One region of the Exiguobacterium sp. s50 genome, then DNA from elsewhere that is predicted to be linked to it. Evidence: riboswitches for the same ligand, from Rfam matches in the RefSeq annotation. Region 1 holds a riboswitch; the other holds the start of a gene.

Region 1 (8,021 bases):
CGACTTCAAGGTCGTCAACTATGAACAAATTCGTCATGAAGCGAGCAGCAGCAGTCATCTGTTACCGCTCACCGACGCCATCAACTCGAAAGATCCGGCTATCCGCAAACACTCGATTTTGACGCACGTCAACCAGTCGATTGACCAGCAAGGCAAGTATTTGCAGATGGGACTTGAGAGCACGGACAGCGAGACTGTCCACTACGCCGCGGCGACAATGAACATCTTGATCGATCAATATGAACAAGAATTGAAACACGCCAAACGCGAATACGACTTAGGTAACCCAGACACGATTCGACGGCTTGCGACGATTTATAAACGCATGATCCATAGTGAGCTCATCACCGAGGTCATGTTGAAGGACAAGCGAGGCGCATGGCTGGAGGAATTATTGAAAGCGAAGACGCTCTATCCACCTTCGCCTTGGATTTACGAGGACTTGAACGAGATTTATCTCACGTTAGAGCGGCCCAAAGAGCAATTGAACATCTTAAAAGAGTACGTCCATCATTTCCCGGAACGCATCGAGGCTCATCTGATGCTGATCAATTACTATTATGAGCGCGAACGTTGGAACGAAGTGAAGGCGGTCATGTTTATGATGCAGACCCAATTCTCACTGGAGGACGTACCGTATGAGTACCGACTGTTGTTTGAAGAATGGAGTGACACGACATCATGGAAAAACGAACTGTAATCTCATTCTCGCTCTTCATCGTCTTATTTTTAGTCGTCGTCGGTGCGATTCAATACTTACGGATCCACTCGCTACACACGTTGTTGCCAAACGTCGCCGAGCAACAGATGAACATCGATCAGTTGAAGAGTGATGCCTCGGCAAAAGCGGGTCAGCATCAGCTTCAAGTTTATCTCGTCCGGGATGAAGGTGATTTGGCTGTCGAAACGGCGGACAACCTGCTGTACGGTCTGCAGTATGCGAAACTTGATGTTCGCGAAGTGAACCCAGGCGCCGTCGGATCGATTTCGCCATCTCCATACACCATCATCATTTTCACGGGTGAAGATACGACAAGATGGCCGTTCGTGGAAATGAAACGTTATGTCGAACAAGGCGGGAACCTCGTCTTTGCGAATCGGTTTAAAGATCCGGCATGGAACGCGTTGACCGGCATCGAAGAAATCGGTGAGTACGTACCGGACGTGTATGGTCTAAATTTTGAAGAGATGATTTTCCCTGGGTATGTCGACTTGAACCCACCGGACGACTTATTTGTCCATAGCGTCGTCGATTTTGCGATTGCAGACGAGGCCAACGTCATGTTGTCGGCCGAAGGATTCCCGATCCTTTGGGAATACGGTGTCGGCGAAGGGAACGTCCTTTATTGGAACACGACAATCACGAACCAAAAGATGATCCGCGGTCTGTTCGTGCAGACGCTCGGCACGATGCCGCCGGCGTTCGTCACAGCACAAGCAGCGATCAAACTCATGTACATCGATGATTTCCCGGCACCGGTCATGGACGGGAAAATGAAGGACGTGTCCGCGACCCCGCTCGATAAATCGGTCAAAGATTTCTTCGCCGAGGATTGGTGGGAAGATATGGTCGATTTGGCGAAAGACGACGACTTGATTTACACGGGTGCCATGATTGGGACATATGAAGAGGAGATGGAGCTCGTCGACGAACAGTTAATCAAACGGGGTGAGTTCCCAATGCTCTACTTCGGTCGCAAATTGATCGCCCACGGTGGGGAAATCGGACTCCATGGCTATAACCACCAGTCGCTCGTCACGGCCGATGAACCGATTGACCCGACGTACGGGTACATTCCGTGGCAAGATAAAGACGAGATGAAACGGTCATTGCTTCAAGCCGAGTCCGTGTTTGCGAACTATTTCCCGGCTGAAACGCTCAAGTCATACGTTCCGCCGTCGAACGCGCTCAACCGGACTGGGGTCGATGCGATCGCCGAGGCGTTGCCAGAACTGCGAACGATTGCTTCGCTCTACACGGGGGAGCCGGAGAGCGGGGACTTCGTCCAAGAGTTCGAATTTGATGCGACGCATCCGAACTTGTACCATTTCCCGCGTGTGACAAGCGATTACGGGGAAGAGCGCGGATCGATTTTCCAAATGGTCGATGCAATCGCCAACTTCGGTGTGTTTTCCCACTTCATTCACCCGGATGATGTCATCGACCCCGACCGGGCCTTCGGTCGGGATTGGGATACGATGTTCGCGAGTCTTCGCAAAATCGTCCACGACGTGAAGGATCAATATCCGCACCTCGAGGCATATACGCAACACTATGCGACCGAAAAGATGATCACATACCAACAAGCTGATTTGAACGTCACGTTCGATGAGTCGACGGTCTATTTGGCCGGGGAAGGGCTCGTCAACCCGTCTCATTTTACGATTCGCCTGAAACCGGGCCAGTCACTCGAGACAGGAAAGTTTGATTTCGGGACGGTCGAGCAGTGGGAGGCCGACCGACCGCTCTATCTCGTCAAACTGACATCGGCGAACGCTGAGATCGACATCAAGGGGGAAGCGCAATGAAAATCGGACTTGTCTTAGAGGGCAGTTATCCGTACGTGAGCGGAGGCGTATCGAGCTGGACGCAGACGTTAATCGAGGCGATGCCCGAGGTGTCGTTTGAAATCATCTCGATTCAACCGACCGAGAAACGGCCAGAAGACATGAAATACGCGCTCCCTCCGAACGTCTCGGGCATCACCCATCTGTATTTGAACGACGTAGGTGAACGCGCGAGGGGACGATTGAAGTGGGGTGCCGACGACGAACAGAACGTGTCGGATTGGCTCATGTTAAGAAGCCCGAACCGGCAAGCGTTGCGACTACTCGGGAAAGAAGTGCCTTCGAGCGAGGCGTTTTTCGCGAGCGAGTTCTTTTGGCGCAACGTGAAGGCCGCCTACGCCGAAGAGATGAACGGCGGCTCGTTCATCGACTATTTCTGGATGTGGCAAAGCATGTACACCCCGATTTTGCGGGTGCTCCATCAGCCGCTCCCGAAAGTCGACCTCGTCCATTCCGTATCGACGGGTTATGCCGGGGTAGTCGCTTCCTACATGAAAGAGACGCAAGGGATCCCGTTCATCTTGACCGAGCATGGCATTTATTCCCGTGAACGCGAGGAAGAAATTTTACAGTCGTATTGGATTCCGGCGCCGTATAAGCCGAGATGGGTCAGGTTCTTCCACCACTTGTCCCGCGAGGCGTATAACGCGGCCGATGAAATTATCACCTTGTTCGAGCGGAATCGCGAATATCAGGAATGGATCGGCGCCCCGAGCGAGAAGACGAAAATTATCGCCAACGGGATTGCCGACCGACAAATCCAGGCGACGGTCAATCGTCCGGAGCACGACCTCTTTCAAATCGGTGCCATCGTCCGCCTCGTTCCCATCAAAGACTTGAAGACGATGATTTACGCCGCCAAGATTTTGCAGGAGCGGCATCGTCTGTTCAAACTGACAATCATGGGTCCACTCGACGAGGATGAAGAATATGCGGAAGAGTGCCGTCTGCTCATCGAACAGAGCGGATTGAGTGATTATGTCGAACTGGCCGGGAAAGTGGACGTTCAAACGTATTTGCCGACCTTTGATTTACTGCTCCTGACGAGCATCTCGGAAGGGCAGCCGCTCGCGATTCTCGAAGGCATGGCCGCCGGGATTCCGTGGGTCGCCACCGATGTCGGCGCCTGTTCCGAGCTTTTATACGGACGAGCGGATGACCCGTTTGGTCCGGCCGGTTTCATCGTGCCACCGGTTCATCCGGAAGCGGTCGCCGACAAAGTCGAATGGATGATGGATTACCCGCAGGAACGAATGCGGTTCGGCAAGAACGGACGGGAGCGGGTCCGCCAATATTATCGTCTCCAACAAGTCGTGGACCGCTATAAGGCTATCTATGAAGCGAGGAGGGAACAGTATGGCGGGCATCGGGTTTAAGTTACAGAAGTTGTTCCAAGAAGACTACTATTCGTCCCGGCTGAAGGCGTACACGTTCTCCGGCCTCGTCACATCCGGACCGTGGTTGATTGTCATCTTGGTCGTCGGTACGATTCAATGGTTGGCGTTCCAAATGCCGACGTTGTCGCTCGCCGAACGGACGCTCTTCATGATCTCGGTCTCGTACGCGTTCATCTTCTCGCAAATCTTGTTCAGTTTTCAACAGCTCGTCGTCACCCGATACGTGGCGGACTTGTTTTATGAGAAGAAGGCACATGAGATTTTCCCGGTGTTCACCGGGATGCTCAAAGTGACGATTCTCGCGGCAGGCTTGCTGTATAGTATCTTTTGGCTATTGTCGCCGCTCGATTTTCTGTACAAACTGACGTTGTTCGTTTTATTCATGACGATTAACGTCATCTGGGTCATGTTCTTGTTTTTAAGTGCCGCCAAGTATTATCAAGCCGTGGCCTATAGCTTCCTGCTCGGCGGACTCATCTCGGTCGGGAGCGTCTATGCGATTAGCCGTCTCATGGTCGACCCGTCGAGTCTTGAGCTGTTGCTCGGTTTCACGGTCGGGATGATTGTGACGTTGTTCGGGTTGTTCTTCGCGATGCTCCGGACGTTCCCGCTCCGTTACGCGGTGAAAGAGTTCTCGTACTTCAAGTACTTCGACCGCTATCCAGACTTGTTCGCCATCGGCGTGTTGTACGTGCTCGGGATTTGGGTCACGAATTTCATCATCTGGTTCGGTGAAGGACGTGTGATCATCGCGGACTCGTTCTTGTTCAACCCGTATTATGACACGGCCATCTTTTGGTCGTACTTGACGATTATCCCGACGCAGCTGTTGTTCGTCGTCGCTGTCGAGACCCGGTTTTATGAGCGCTACCGTACGTTTTATGGATTGATCAACTACGGCGGGGCACTCCATCAAATCGAGAAGGCGAAACAGACGATGACGTCCGTATTGAAAAATGAGTTGATTCGACTTGCGCGGAGCCAAGGCGTGGTGACGCTGTTCGCCATCCTGATGGCGGGCGTGTTCGTCAGTTGGATTGGTGTCCCGGATGAGATCGGTCAAATCTTTCGGATGACGACGCTCGCGGCGTTCGCGAATGCGATGATTCTCATCTTGACGTTGTTGTTGCTCTATTTCGAGGACCGGCGCGGGGCGTTGTTCGTCAACATCTCGTTCTTCACGTTGAACGCGTTGTTCACGTTACTGCTCTTGCCGCGCGGCATCGATTGGTACGGTGTCGGCTTTGCCGTCAGCACAACGATCACGTTCTTCTTGGCCGGCCTGCGTTTGATTTATTATATGGGCAAAGTCGATTATTACGTGTTCGCCGCGTCGAACCGTCGCAAGCTCGGCACCGAGCGGTTCTCGCAAATGGGGACGTTGTTGAACCGGCGCTTTTCGCGATAAAGGGTTTTCAGTACAGGGAAAGACTGATATGATGTGGTCGTAGACGACCGAATTTCATAATGTTTACCACTAGGGGAGTCGCGTGACGCGGCTGAGATGGACGAGGTCCAGACCCTTTGAACCTGATCTAGTTCACGCTAGCGTAGGGAAGTGGGCGAACCGATTGTTTTCGTACACTTTGTGTAAATCCGACGCCGCTTCCGTTATGGGAGGCGGCGTCTTTTTTGATCACAAAGGAGGAGAAAACATGACATTCACCGCACATCTACGACAAGAGGCCGAGACCTTGTTTCAAGCCAGCTTTGACCATCCGTTCGTCCGCGAGCTCGGAACGGGTGAACTCGACGAGGCGAAGTTTCGGCATTACGTCATGCAAGACTCGTATTATTTGAATCAGTTCTCGAAAGTACAGGCGAAAGGCGCGACCCTCGCCCCGAACATGGAAGTGGCGAGCCGCTTTTTGACGCACGCGCTCCATACCATCGAAGCAGAGCATGCGCTGCATCGTGAGTTTTTCACGTTGCTCGACGTGACGGACGCAGAGTGGGCGACGTTCGAGCCGGCTCCGACGGCTTACGCCTATGCGCTCCATATGCAACATGCCGGTCCAACGCTCGGTGATGTGCTCGCAGCAATTTTGCCGTGCTATTGGGTTTATTACGAGATTGGCGAACGCATGAAAGACGCGACACCCGATCATCCGATTTATGCGACGTGGATTGCGACGTACGGGTCGGAATGGTTCCGCGACCTCGTCGAGGAACAGATTGAACGACTCGACGTGCTCGCCGGACAAGCGACAGCGGAAGAACGCTTTCGGTATCAACAGTTGTTCTTGAAGAGTTGTTATTATGAACATGCGTTTTGGGAGATGGCGTGGACGCTCGAGTCGTGGGATTTACCGGCGGGGGTGACACGATGAAGCGCGACTTATGGGACAAAGTCAGAGCCGAACGGCCACTCATCCACAACATCACGAATATCGTCGTCGCCAACTTTTCAGCGAACGGGTTGCTCGCCATCGGGGCGGCCCCGGTCATGGCGTCCGCGGTCGAAGAAGTGGCCGAGATGGCGTCTTTAAGCGATGCGCTCGTGCTCAATATCGGTACACTCGATGCAATGACGGAACGTACGATGATTCGAGCCGGACAGGCGGCGAATCAAGCAGGTCGTCCAGTCGTCTTCGATCCGGTTGGTGTCGGGGCGACCTCATTTCGGCGCGACGTCGCCGAGGCGATTCTGCAATCTGTCCGTGCGACGGTCATCCGTGGGAATGCCGGAGAAATCGCGACATTGATTGGTCTCGACGCGGCGGCGCGCGGCGTTGATGCCGGGGAAACGCGGGATGATTTGAATCACATCGCGCGTGAAGCGGCTAAGCGCTACACCTGTGTCGTTGCCGTGACCGGAGAGACGGATGTCGTCAGTGACGGGGACGTGACGATTGAAATTAAAGGCGGCACTGGCGCGATGGCCCGGACGACAGGGACCGGTTGTTTACTGAGTGCGGTCGTCGGTGCGTTCCTTGCGGTCGAACGGGATGCGGTTACGGCCACGGCGACAGCGCTCGCCGGATATGCCCGGTGCGGCGAACTGGCTACCGCTTTGGCGGACGGACCGGGCGACTTCCCCGTTCATTTCTTGAATGAACTCGGCAAGATGACGGCCGTCGAGTTGCCGAGCGACCGTATTGAGGTGGTGTTATGATGCGGCCGCAAGTATTGACGATTGCGGGTTCGGACTCTGGCGGGGGAGCGGGAATCCAAGCTGATTTGAAGACGTTTCAAGAGCTCGGCGTGTTCGGGACGAGCGTTCTGACGGCCGTCACCGCTCAAAACACTCGTGGGGTGCATGGGGTCGAAGCAGTGTCGCCGGAACTCGTCACGCAACAACTCGATGCAATCGGTTCGGACTTTTCGATCGCAGCATGTAAGACCGGGATGTTATTTGATGCGTCGCGCATCGAGGCGGTCGCTACCGGGGTGAAACGTCATGTCTTCAACCGACTCGTCGTCGACCCGGTCATGATTGCGAAAGGAGGGGCTCCGCTTTTACAGGACACGGCGGTCGATGCGCTCAAGACCTTCTTGTTGCCACTCGCGACAGTCGTCACGCCGAACGTGCCGGAAGCGGAAGTGCTGACCGGTTTGACGATTCGATCGTTTAATGATCGTCTCGAGGCGGCTCGGCGGATGTTAGCGTACGGTGTGCGCGCGGTTATTTTAAAAGGCGGCCATCTCGAAGGTGAAACTGCCGAAGACTTGATCATGACGGAGTCAGAAGTGTTCCTCCTCTCGGCCCCGCGCATCCAGACGAGCGATACACACGGAACAGGTTGTACATTTTCGGCGGCGCTTACAGCGGAACTTGCCAAAGGTCGTTCCATCATGGAGGCGGCGGTGACGGCGAAGCGGTTCATTCAAAGCGCCATCACCCATGGCCTCGAGATCGGCGCCGGACACGGACCGACGAACCATTGGGCATATGTGGCGTATGGAGAGGAGGGCGTGACGATTGAATCCATCAAGGCGGGCACTCGCTGAACAGTTACGGCTTTACTTCGTATGCGGGACACCGAACACGAAAGACATGCTCCAGACGGTAGAAACGGCACTCCAATGTGGCGTGACATGTTTTCAATTTCGTGA
Region 2 (8,021 bases), on a different contig from region 1:
GCGGGTCGACTCGGTCGTCGTCATGGGAATCGGCGAACCGTTCGATAACTACGACGAATTGATGCGCTTCTTGCGCACGGTCAACCACGATGACGGCTTGAACATCGGTTCACGTCACATCACCGTGTCGACGAGTGGGATCGTACCGAAGATTTACAAGTTTGCCGATGAAGGCATGCGCATCAACTTCGCAATCTCGCTTCACGCACCGACGACGGAGATTCGGACACGCCTTATGCCGATCAACCGTGCTTACAACTTGGACAAGTTGATGGAAGCCGTCAACTACTATACAGAGAAGAGCGGTCGCCGCATCACGTTCGAATACGGTTTATTCGGCGGGGTTAACGACACGGAAGAACACGCGCATCAACTCGCTGACTTGTTGAAAGGCGTTAAATGCCACGTCAACTTGATTCCAGTCAACCACGTGCTCGAGCGCGATTACGTCCGCACACCACGTAAACAAATTTTTGCCTTTGAAAAAGTGCTCAAAGATCGAAAAGTGAACGTGACGATTCGTCGCGAACAAGGTTCGGATATCGATGCGGCTTGTGGGCAGCTTCGAGCGAAGGAGCGCGAACAAGAAACGAGGTAATCACGAAGATGGAATTAGCATACCGAACCGACCGAGGCCAAGTGAGAGCACAGAACGAGGATGCCGTCTTGATTTTAGGGGACGAACATGCCGGAATTGCTCTCGTGGCCGACGGGATGGGGGGACATGAAGCCGGGGAGGTCGCGAGTCAGCTCGTCATCGAGCAGTTTCGCCGTGCCTTCTCGACGCTTCCGGCCTCGCCGATGGAGATGGAGAATTGGTTCCGCCAAAACGTGGAACTGGCCAATGATCAAGTGCTCGATTTCTCGAAACAAGCCAACCTCCTCATGATGGGGACGACGATTGCCGGTGTCTGTTGGCACGACGAGACGATCGTCATCGTCCACGTCGGGGATAGTCGTGTATATGCCTTGAGAGATGATAAGCTGCAGCAATTGACGGAAGATCATTCCTACGTGAACGTGTTGAAACAACTCGGCGAATTGACCGAGGAAGAGATGCGCGTCCATCCGAAACGTAACATTATCACCCGTTCAATCGGCTCGAATGAGCATGTCGAACCTGATCTGCAAGTGTTTGCCGAACCCGAGTTTGACACGATTTTAATCTGTACGGACGGCTTGACGACTCATTTGACTGATGAGGAAATCAAGCAAGTCTTGAAACGTCCCGTCTCGGCGGACGTCAAGGCGGATCAATTGATCGATCAAGCCAACCGTTTGGGTGGGAGTGACAACATCACCGTTGCCCTCGTCCAGTTCACAGATAGAAAGAGAGGATGAATCCGATGCGAAGTGGAGAACGAATCAACGATCGTTATCGGATCGAACAGCAAATCGGCAGCGGCGGCATGGCAAATGTCTACCGGGCTCACGATGAGATTTTAAACCGAACCGTCGCCATCAAGGTGTTGCGATCTGAATTCTCGCATAACGAACAATTTATACGCCGGTTCGAACGGGAAGCCCACGCGGCGACTAGTCTGAACCATCCGAATATCGTCGCCATCTACGACGTCGGAGACGAGCGTGACATCTATTACATCGTCATGGAACACGTCGATGGGATGACGCTCAAACAATATTTGCAAGAAGAGTACATATCTGTCGACGAGGCGCTTCGCATCATGGGACAGATTTGTGATGCCATCGACCATGCCCATGCGAATCGAATCATTCATCGGGACATCAAACCGCAAAACATGATGATCGATCAGAGCGGCAACGTCAAAGTGACGGACTTTGGGATTGCGGTGGCCATGTCGAACGCGACGCTGACCCATACGATGTCAGTGCTCGGCTCGGTCCATTACTTTTCTCCAGAACAGGCGCGCGGAAAGTTCGCCGATGAGAAGTCAGATATTTATTCACTCGGTGCCGTCCTGTATGAACTCGTGACCGGACGCGTTCCGTTCATCGGGGAGACGCCAGTCGCCGTCGCACTTCAACATTTGCAAGACGACCCGATTCGACCGATGGATTTGAACCCGAACATCCCGCAAGCGCTTGAGAACTGCATCATGCAGGCGCTGGCGAAATCACCGGGCGCCCGTCACACATCGGTCGCCGCCTTTAAGAAGGATTGCATGACGGCGCTCGACCCGGAACGTGCGAACGAACCGAAACGCCTCAGTACGGAACAGGACGCATTCGATCAGACGCTCGTCATGTCACCGGTCGTCCCGGACGAACCGAACGTCAAAGAGACACCGGAACAACCGGTCGCACCGACCGAACCTGAGACAGCGAACCCGAAGCCGAAACGGAAGAAGAAGTGGTGGCTTTGGCTCCTACTCCTCTTCTTGTTGATTGGCGGCGGAATCGGGGCATATGTCATCGCCGATGAGATGTCCCGTGCCGTCGTGCCAGACGTCGTCGGGATGACGAACGACGAAGCGACGACCGAACTCGAAACAGCCGGTTTTGTCGTCGAAGCGACAGAGCGGGCGAGCGATAACATCGCCGCTGGCGACGTCATTTCGCAGACACCGCAAGCCGGTCGGAAACCGAAACGCGGAACGACCGTGACGATTGTCGTGTCGGCCGGGAAAGAGACGGTCGCGATGCCGGACGTCGAAGGATTGTCTCAGTCGGCGGCCGAGCGGACGCTCAAAGACCTCGACTTTGCGGATATCGAAATTCAATCCGAGGCGTCGGAGACGGTCGACAGCGGCGATGTCATCTCCCAGTCGATTGCTCCGGACAACGAGGTCGTCCCGTCTGAAGAGACGGTGACGCTCGTCGTCTCGACCGGTAGCAATAAAGTCGAACTCGCCAATTTAGCCGGGTATACGTTTGAGGAAGCGACGACGTACGCCGAACAGAATAGCTTGAAAATCGTCAAACGAGACGAGTATTCAACGAGCGTGCCCGCCAACCAAATCATTCGTCAGTTACCGACGGCTGGAACAGCCGTCGACCCGGGGACGGAATTGACCGTCATCGTGTCGCAAGGGGTCGAACCGACCGACGTCTCGATTGAACGGGAAGTCAACGTCGAAATCGATCCGCCTGCTGAAGGCGAAGAACCTGTGGCACTCGAGGTCGTCATTCGGACGGTAGACGCCCGTGGCGAAGTCGAAGTGTTGCGTGATAAGATAACGGAGACGACGACTTACTCGTATACGCTCGTCATTGCACCGGACGAAGTCGGAACCGCGACGATCGAAGTCGACGGGGAAGTCGTCCGGACGGATACGGTGACGTACGCACAAGCAAAAGATTCACAATGAAGAGGTGGCGCGCGCGTCGCCTCTTTTTCTAAGGAGGTCATAGGATGAAAGGTACGATTATTCGATTACAAGGCGGGTTTTATGATGTCATGACGGAAGAGAAACAAGAGATCCGTTGTCGCGCCCGCGGCAATTTCCGCAACCGGAACATCTCGCCGGTCGTCGGCGACGATGTCGATATTCAAGACCAAGGGGACGGCACAGGCTATATCTTGGCCGTCGATGAGCGGTCGAACCATCTCGTCCGCCCGCCGATCGCTAACATCGATCAAGCGTTCTTGCTGTTCTCGGTCAAGGAACCGGCGTTCTCGTTCCATCTGCTCGACCGTTTCCTCGTCTTAATCGAATCGAAGCAAGTCCATCCGATTATTGTCTTAACGAAAATGGACTTGTTGACGGAGTCGGAACTCGAAACGATTCAAGCGGCAGCGGCCTTATATCGGTCAATCGGCTATGAGGTCATCGAGACGTCGACGGAGACCGGGTCGGGGATTGAACAAATTCGTGGGTCGTTTAAAGAGAAGACGAGCGTGTTTGCCGGACAGACCGGAGTTGGCAAGAGTTCGCTCTTGAACGCGGTCGCGCCGGAACTAGAACTCGCGACCGGGAAAATCTCGAAGTCGCTCGGCCGAGGCAAGCACACGACGCGTCACGTCACGCTCATCACGCTCGCTGACGGGCTCGTCGCTGACACGCCTGGTTTCTCAAGCCTCGAGTTCCCAGAAGAACTCGAAGTCGAGGAGATGCGCTGGTGCTTCCCTGAGTTCGTCGAGCGGCATGACGACTGTAAGTTCCGAGGCTGTGCCCATTTGAACGAACCGGGTTGTGCCGTCAAAGCGGCCGTCGAGGCGGGAGAAATCGCTTCCACCCGTTATGAGAATTATGTTACGTTTATGGCAGAGTTAAACGATAGACAACGGAGGTACTGACATGATTAAAATTGCACCCTCGATTTTAGCGGCGGACTTCGCCAACCTAGAGGCAGAAGTGAAGGCGGTCCAAGAGGCCGGCGCGGATTATATCCATTTTGACGTCATGGACGGTCAATTCGTCCCGAACATCTCGATCGGTCTCCCGGTGCTCGCGAGCTTACGGAAGAAGTCGGACATGGTGTTAGACGTCCACTTGATGATCGACCAACCGGAGCGCTTCGTCGAAGACTTCATCAAGGCGGGAGCGGACATCGTCACCGTCCACGTCGAAGCGACGAACCATTTGCATCGCGTGCTTCAACAAATTAAGGCGGCCGGAGCCAAGTGTGGCGTCGTTCTCAACCCGCATACGCCGCTGTCATTGATTGAACACGTGCTCGGTGACGTCGACATGGTACTTCTCATGACGGTGAACCCTGGCTTTGGGGGTCAGAAGTTCATCGAATCGGTCGTGCCGAAAATCGCGGCGTTGAACGAGATGCGCCAAGCGCGCCGTCTCGACTTTGAAATCGAGATTGACGGAGGCGTCAACGCGGAGACTGCGAAATTATGTATCGATGCCGGTGCTGACGTGCTCGTGGCCGGCTCGGCCATCTATAACGAGCCGAGCTATAAAGACGCAATCGATAGCATTCGCAACGCATCTCGTGTATAATCGTCCATAGAACAACAAATATTGTCGCAAGGGGTGTCACATTCTGTGGCTGAGAGGCATACGCTAACCCTTTGAACCTGTTCCGTTCACACGGACGTAGGGATGTGGCGAAAATGCACGTTGCTACTCGATAGCAGCATGGCGTTTACGTCATGCTGCTTTTTGTCGTTCGCTCATATTTTAAGGAGGGAAATAGATGAAACAACGTTTAAAATTACAGGCGCTCATTGAAATCTCATTGTTCGCCGCACTCGGTTTGATTTTTGATTTGCTCATCCCGTTCCGGATGCCGCAAGGCGGGTCAATCAGCTTGGCGATGTTGCCGATTTTCGTCATGGCGTATCGTCACGGTTTGAAAGGCGGACTTGCGACCGGTGCACTTGTCGGAACGCTGCAACTGCTGTTCGGGGCCTATATCTTCACGCCGGTCCAGTTCCTGCTCGACTACACGTTCGCTTACGGTGTCGTCGGGATGGCGGGGCTGTTCGCTGGTCAAGTGAAACGAGCCGCCAAGGATGAGGCGAAAAAGACGCTCGTCGTTTATTTGGTGCTCGGCGCGCTCCTCGGTTCACTGCTTCGTTACGGGGCCCACGTCTTGTCGGGGATCGTCTTCTTCGCCGAATACGCGGAAGGTCCGGTCGTCGCCTACTCGTTCGCCTATAACATGACGTACATGCTCCCGTCCTTCCTCGTGTCGGCCGTCGTCCTCGTCCTCTTGTTCGTCTCGGCACCGCGCTTCGCGACGCTCGCGACCCGGGACGTCCGCTAATGCGGGTGTTGATTGTGGCGGCCAGCCCGGAACCAATCTCGGGACTCCCGCGTGACGTCGATTACATCATCGGCGTCGATGGGGGGTACGAGACACTGTTGAACCACGGGCTGAACCCAGATCTCGTCGTCGGCGATTTCGACTCCTTCACGGGCGAAGTGCCGATCGACGCCGTCCGTTATCCATCTGAGAAAGATGTGACCGACCTCGAGATCGCTCTCGAGGCGGCACGGGGGCATGGCGCGACGGAAATGCTCGTCTACGGTGCGCTCGGCGGCCGGCTCGATATGACGCTCAGCAATATCGGTCTGCTCGAGGCGTATCCTGAGATGCGTCTCGTCACGGCAGGGCAGACGGTACGACTCGTCGGGTCGGGACGCTATGAACTCCCGCGTCAAGACGGTCACTATTTGTCGCTCATCCCATGGAAGCAGGCGAACGTGACCATCCGCGGCGTCAAATATCCGCTCGACCGTCACGATGTCGTCAGCCATGAGGCGCTCACCATCTCGAACGAATGGGACGATGAAGCGGCGGACTTGATCGTGCACGACGGTATGGTGCTCGTGCTGTCTATCAAAAAATGAACACAAAAAAATCCCATCGGCGAATGCCGCTGGGATTTATTTCGTTCGTGTATAAAAATTATACGCGTTCAACGAGACCTGATTTAAGAGCGCGAGCTGAAACCCAAACTCGTTTAGGTTTACCGTCAACGAGAATACGAACTTTTTGTACGTTTACACCCCAAGTGCGTTTTGTCTTGTTGAGTGCGTGCGAACGGTTGTTACCTGATTTAGGTGATTTACCTGTTACGTAGCATTTACGTGCCATGCGTTTCCCCTCCTTTTTTATGTGGGTTCGTCCTAATAGACACTCGTTTATATTAGCACGGGTTTTTTCACGATGCAACTAGAAAATCATAGGATGACAAGAAAAAAACTTGACATTACTGGAAAGGATTTTAATAATGAATGAGGGTTACGGCTACAATTGACCGAGTTTATGGAGCAGGTTCTTTTAATAACTAGGTACTTATTGTAGAATGTAGTGAAGGAATCATTCCGAATAAAGGAGGCTACTCCATATGGCAATTGAAATGAAGACAACATATGGCAATATTGACATCACGAACGACGTGGTCGCGACACTCGCAGGCGGTGCGGCGATGGAATGTTTCGGCGTTGTGGGAATGGCGTCTCAAGCTCAATTGAAAGACGGGATCGCAGAACTATTGAAACGTGAAAACTACGCCCGAGGCGTGGTCGTACGTCAAGATGGAGAAGACGTACATATCGACATGCACATCATTGTAAGCTACGGGACGAAAGTGTCGGAAGTCGCATACAACGTGCAAAGCCGTGTAAAATACACGCTCGGTGAAACTTTAGGATTAAACGTTTCGTCGGTAAACATATTCGTACAAGGCGTTCGTCTGACGAATGACTGACGAGAACGAAGGAGGATTTGGTGTGGGTTTAAAACGTTTAGATGGATTGGTGTTCGCGAACATGGTCGCGAACGGTGCAGCCAACTTGAGCCAGAATGCGGATTATGTAGATTCGCTTAACGTCTTCCCGGTGCCGGACGGCGACACGGGGACGAACATGAATTTGACGATGACATCGGGTGCGAAAGAAGTGGCCGCACTCAACTCGGCGAATATCGCTGACGTCTCATCGAAGTTTGCACGCGGTCTCTTGATGGGGGCACGTGGGAACTCGGGCGTTATTTTGAGCCAGTTGTTCCGTGGTTTCGGTAAAGCAATCGAAGGCAAGACAGAAGTGTCGACAGTCGATTTCGCCGAAGCGTTGAAACGTGGCGTCGATACGGCATACAAGGCGGTTATGAAACCGGTTGAAGGAACGATTTTGACGGTTGCTCGTGAAGCGGCCGACGAAGCGCTCCGTGCTTCAGAGTCGACGAGCGACTTCAACGAGTTCATGGAACTCGTGATTGTCGAAGCGAAAGCTTCACTCGAACGGACACCGGACTTATTGCCGGTCTTAAAAGAAGTCGGCGTCGTCGATTCAGGCGGCCAAGGCTTGCTCGTCATTTATGAAGGGTTCCTCGCTAGCCTCGAAGGCAAAGAACTTGAGAAACCACATGCACCGGTCATGGATGCGCTCATTGAAGCTGAACATCATGCCCACGCTGCACAAGGATTCATGTCGACGGAAGACATCGAGTTCGGCTATTGCACGGAAATCATGGTCCGGTTCCAAGACGAGAAATTGAAGGACGCGCCGTTCAACGAGGACGCGTTCCGCAATGAATTGTCTGAACTCGGTGACTCGCTCCTCGTCGTCGCAGACGAAGAGTTGCTCAAAGTTCACGTTCACGTCGAGACGCCAGGTGACGTCATCACGAAAGGA

What was found. A riboswitch is a leader RNA that binds a small molecule or an ion and turns the genes downstream of it on or off. The one in region 1 is predicted to bind thiamine pyrophosphate.
Region 2: it holds a riboswitch for thiamine pyrophosphate, as region 1 does, so the genes downstream of both, thiT (energy-coupled thiamine transporter ThiT) here and tenA (thiaminase II) in region 1, are expected to answer to the same signal.

What each region holds. Positions count from the first base shown of each region.
Region 1 covers NZ_JACSLP010000002.1:64,818-72,838, forward strand. The annotation lists gene KNP68_RS02715 (tetratricopeptide repeat protein) at 1-700, shown strand, start outside; gene KNP68_RS02720 (DUF2194 domain-containing protein) at 682-2,529, shown strand; gene pelF (GT4 family glycosyltransferase PelF) at 2,526-3,944, shown strand; gene pelG (exopolysaccharide Pel transporter PelG) at 3,925-5,373, shown strand; TPP riboswitch at 5,435-5,539, shown strand; gene tenA (thiaminase II) at 5,621-6,295, shown strand; gene thiM (hydroxyethylthiazole kinase) at 6,292-7,080, shown strand; gene thiD (bifunctional hydroxymethylpyrimidine kinase/phosphomethylpyrimidine kinase) at 7,080-7,916, shown strand; gene thiE (thiamine phosphate synthase) at 7,888-8,021, shown strand, end outside.
Region 2 covers NZ_JACSLP010000006.1:52,365-60,385, forward strand. The annotation lists gene rlmN (dual-specificity RNA methyltransferase RlmN) at 1-598, shown strand, start outside; gene KNP68_RS09770 (Stp1/IreP family PP2C-type Ser/Thr phosphatase) at 607-1,341, shown strand; gene pknB (Stk1 family PASTA domain-containing Ser/Thr kinase) at 1,347-3,290, shown strand; gene rsgA (ribosome small subunit-dependent GTPase A) at 3,335-4,219, shown strand; gene rpe (ribulose-phosphate 3-epimerase) at 4,221-4,877, shown strand; TPP riboswitch at 4,897-4,997, shown strand; gene thiT (energy-coupled thiamine transporter ThiT) at 5,074-5,646, shown strand; gene KNP68_RS09795 (thiamine diphosphokinase) at 5,646-6,233, shown strand; gene rpmB (50S ribosomal protein L28) at 6,292-6,480, opposite strand; gene KNP68_RS09805 (Asp23/Gls24 family envelope stress response protein) at 6,734-7,096, shown strand; gene KNP68_RS09810 (DAK2 domain-containing protein) at 7,119-8,021, shown strand, end outside.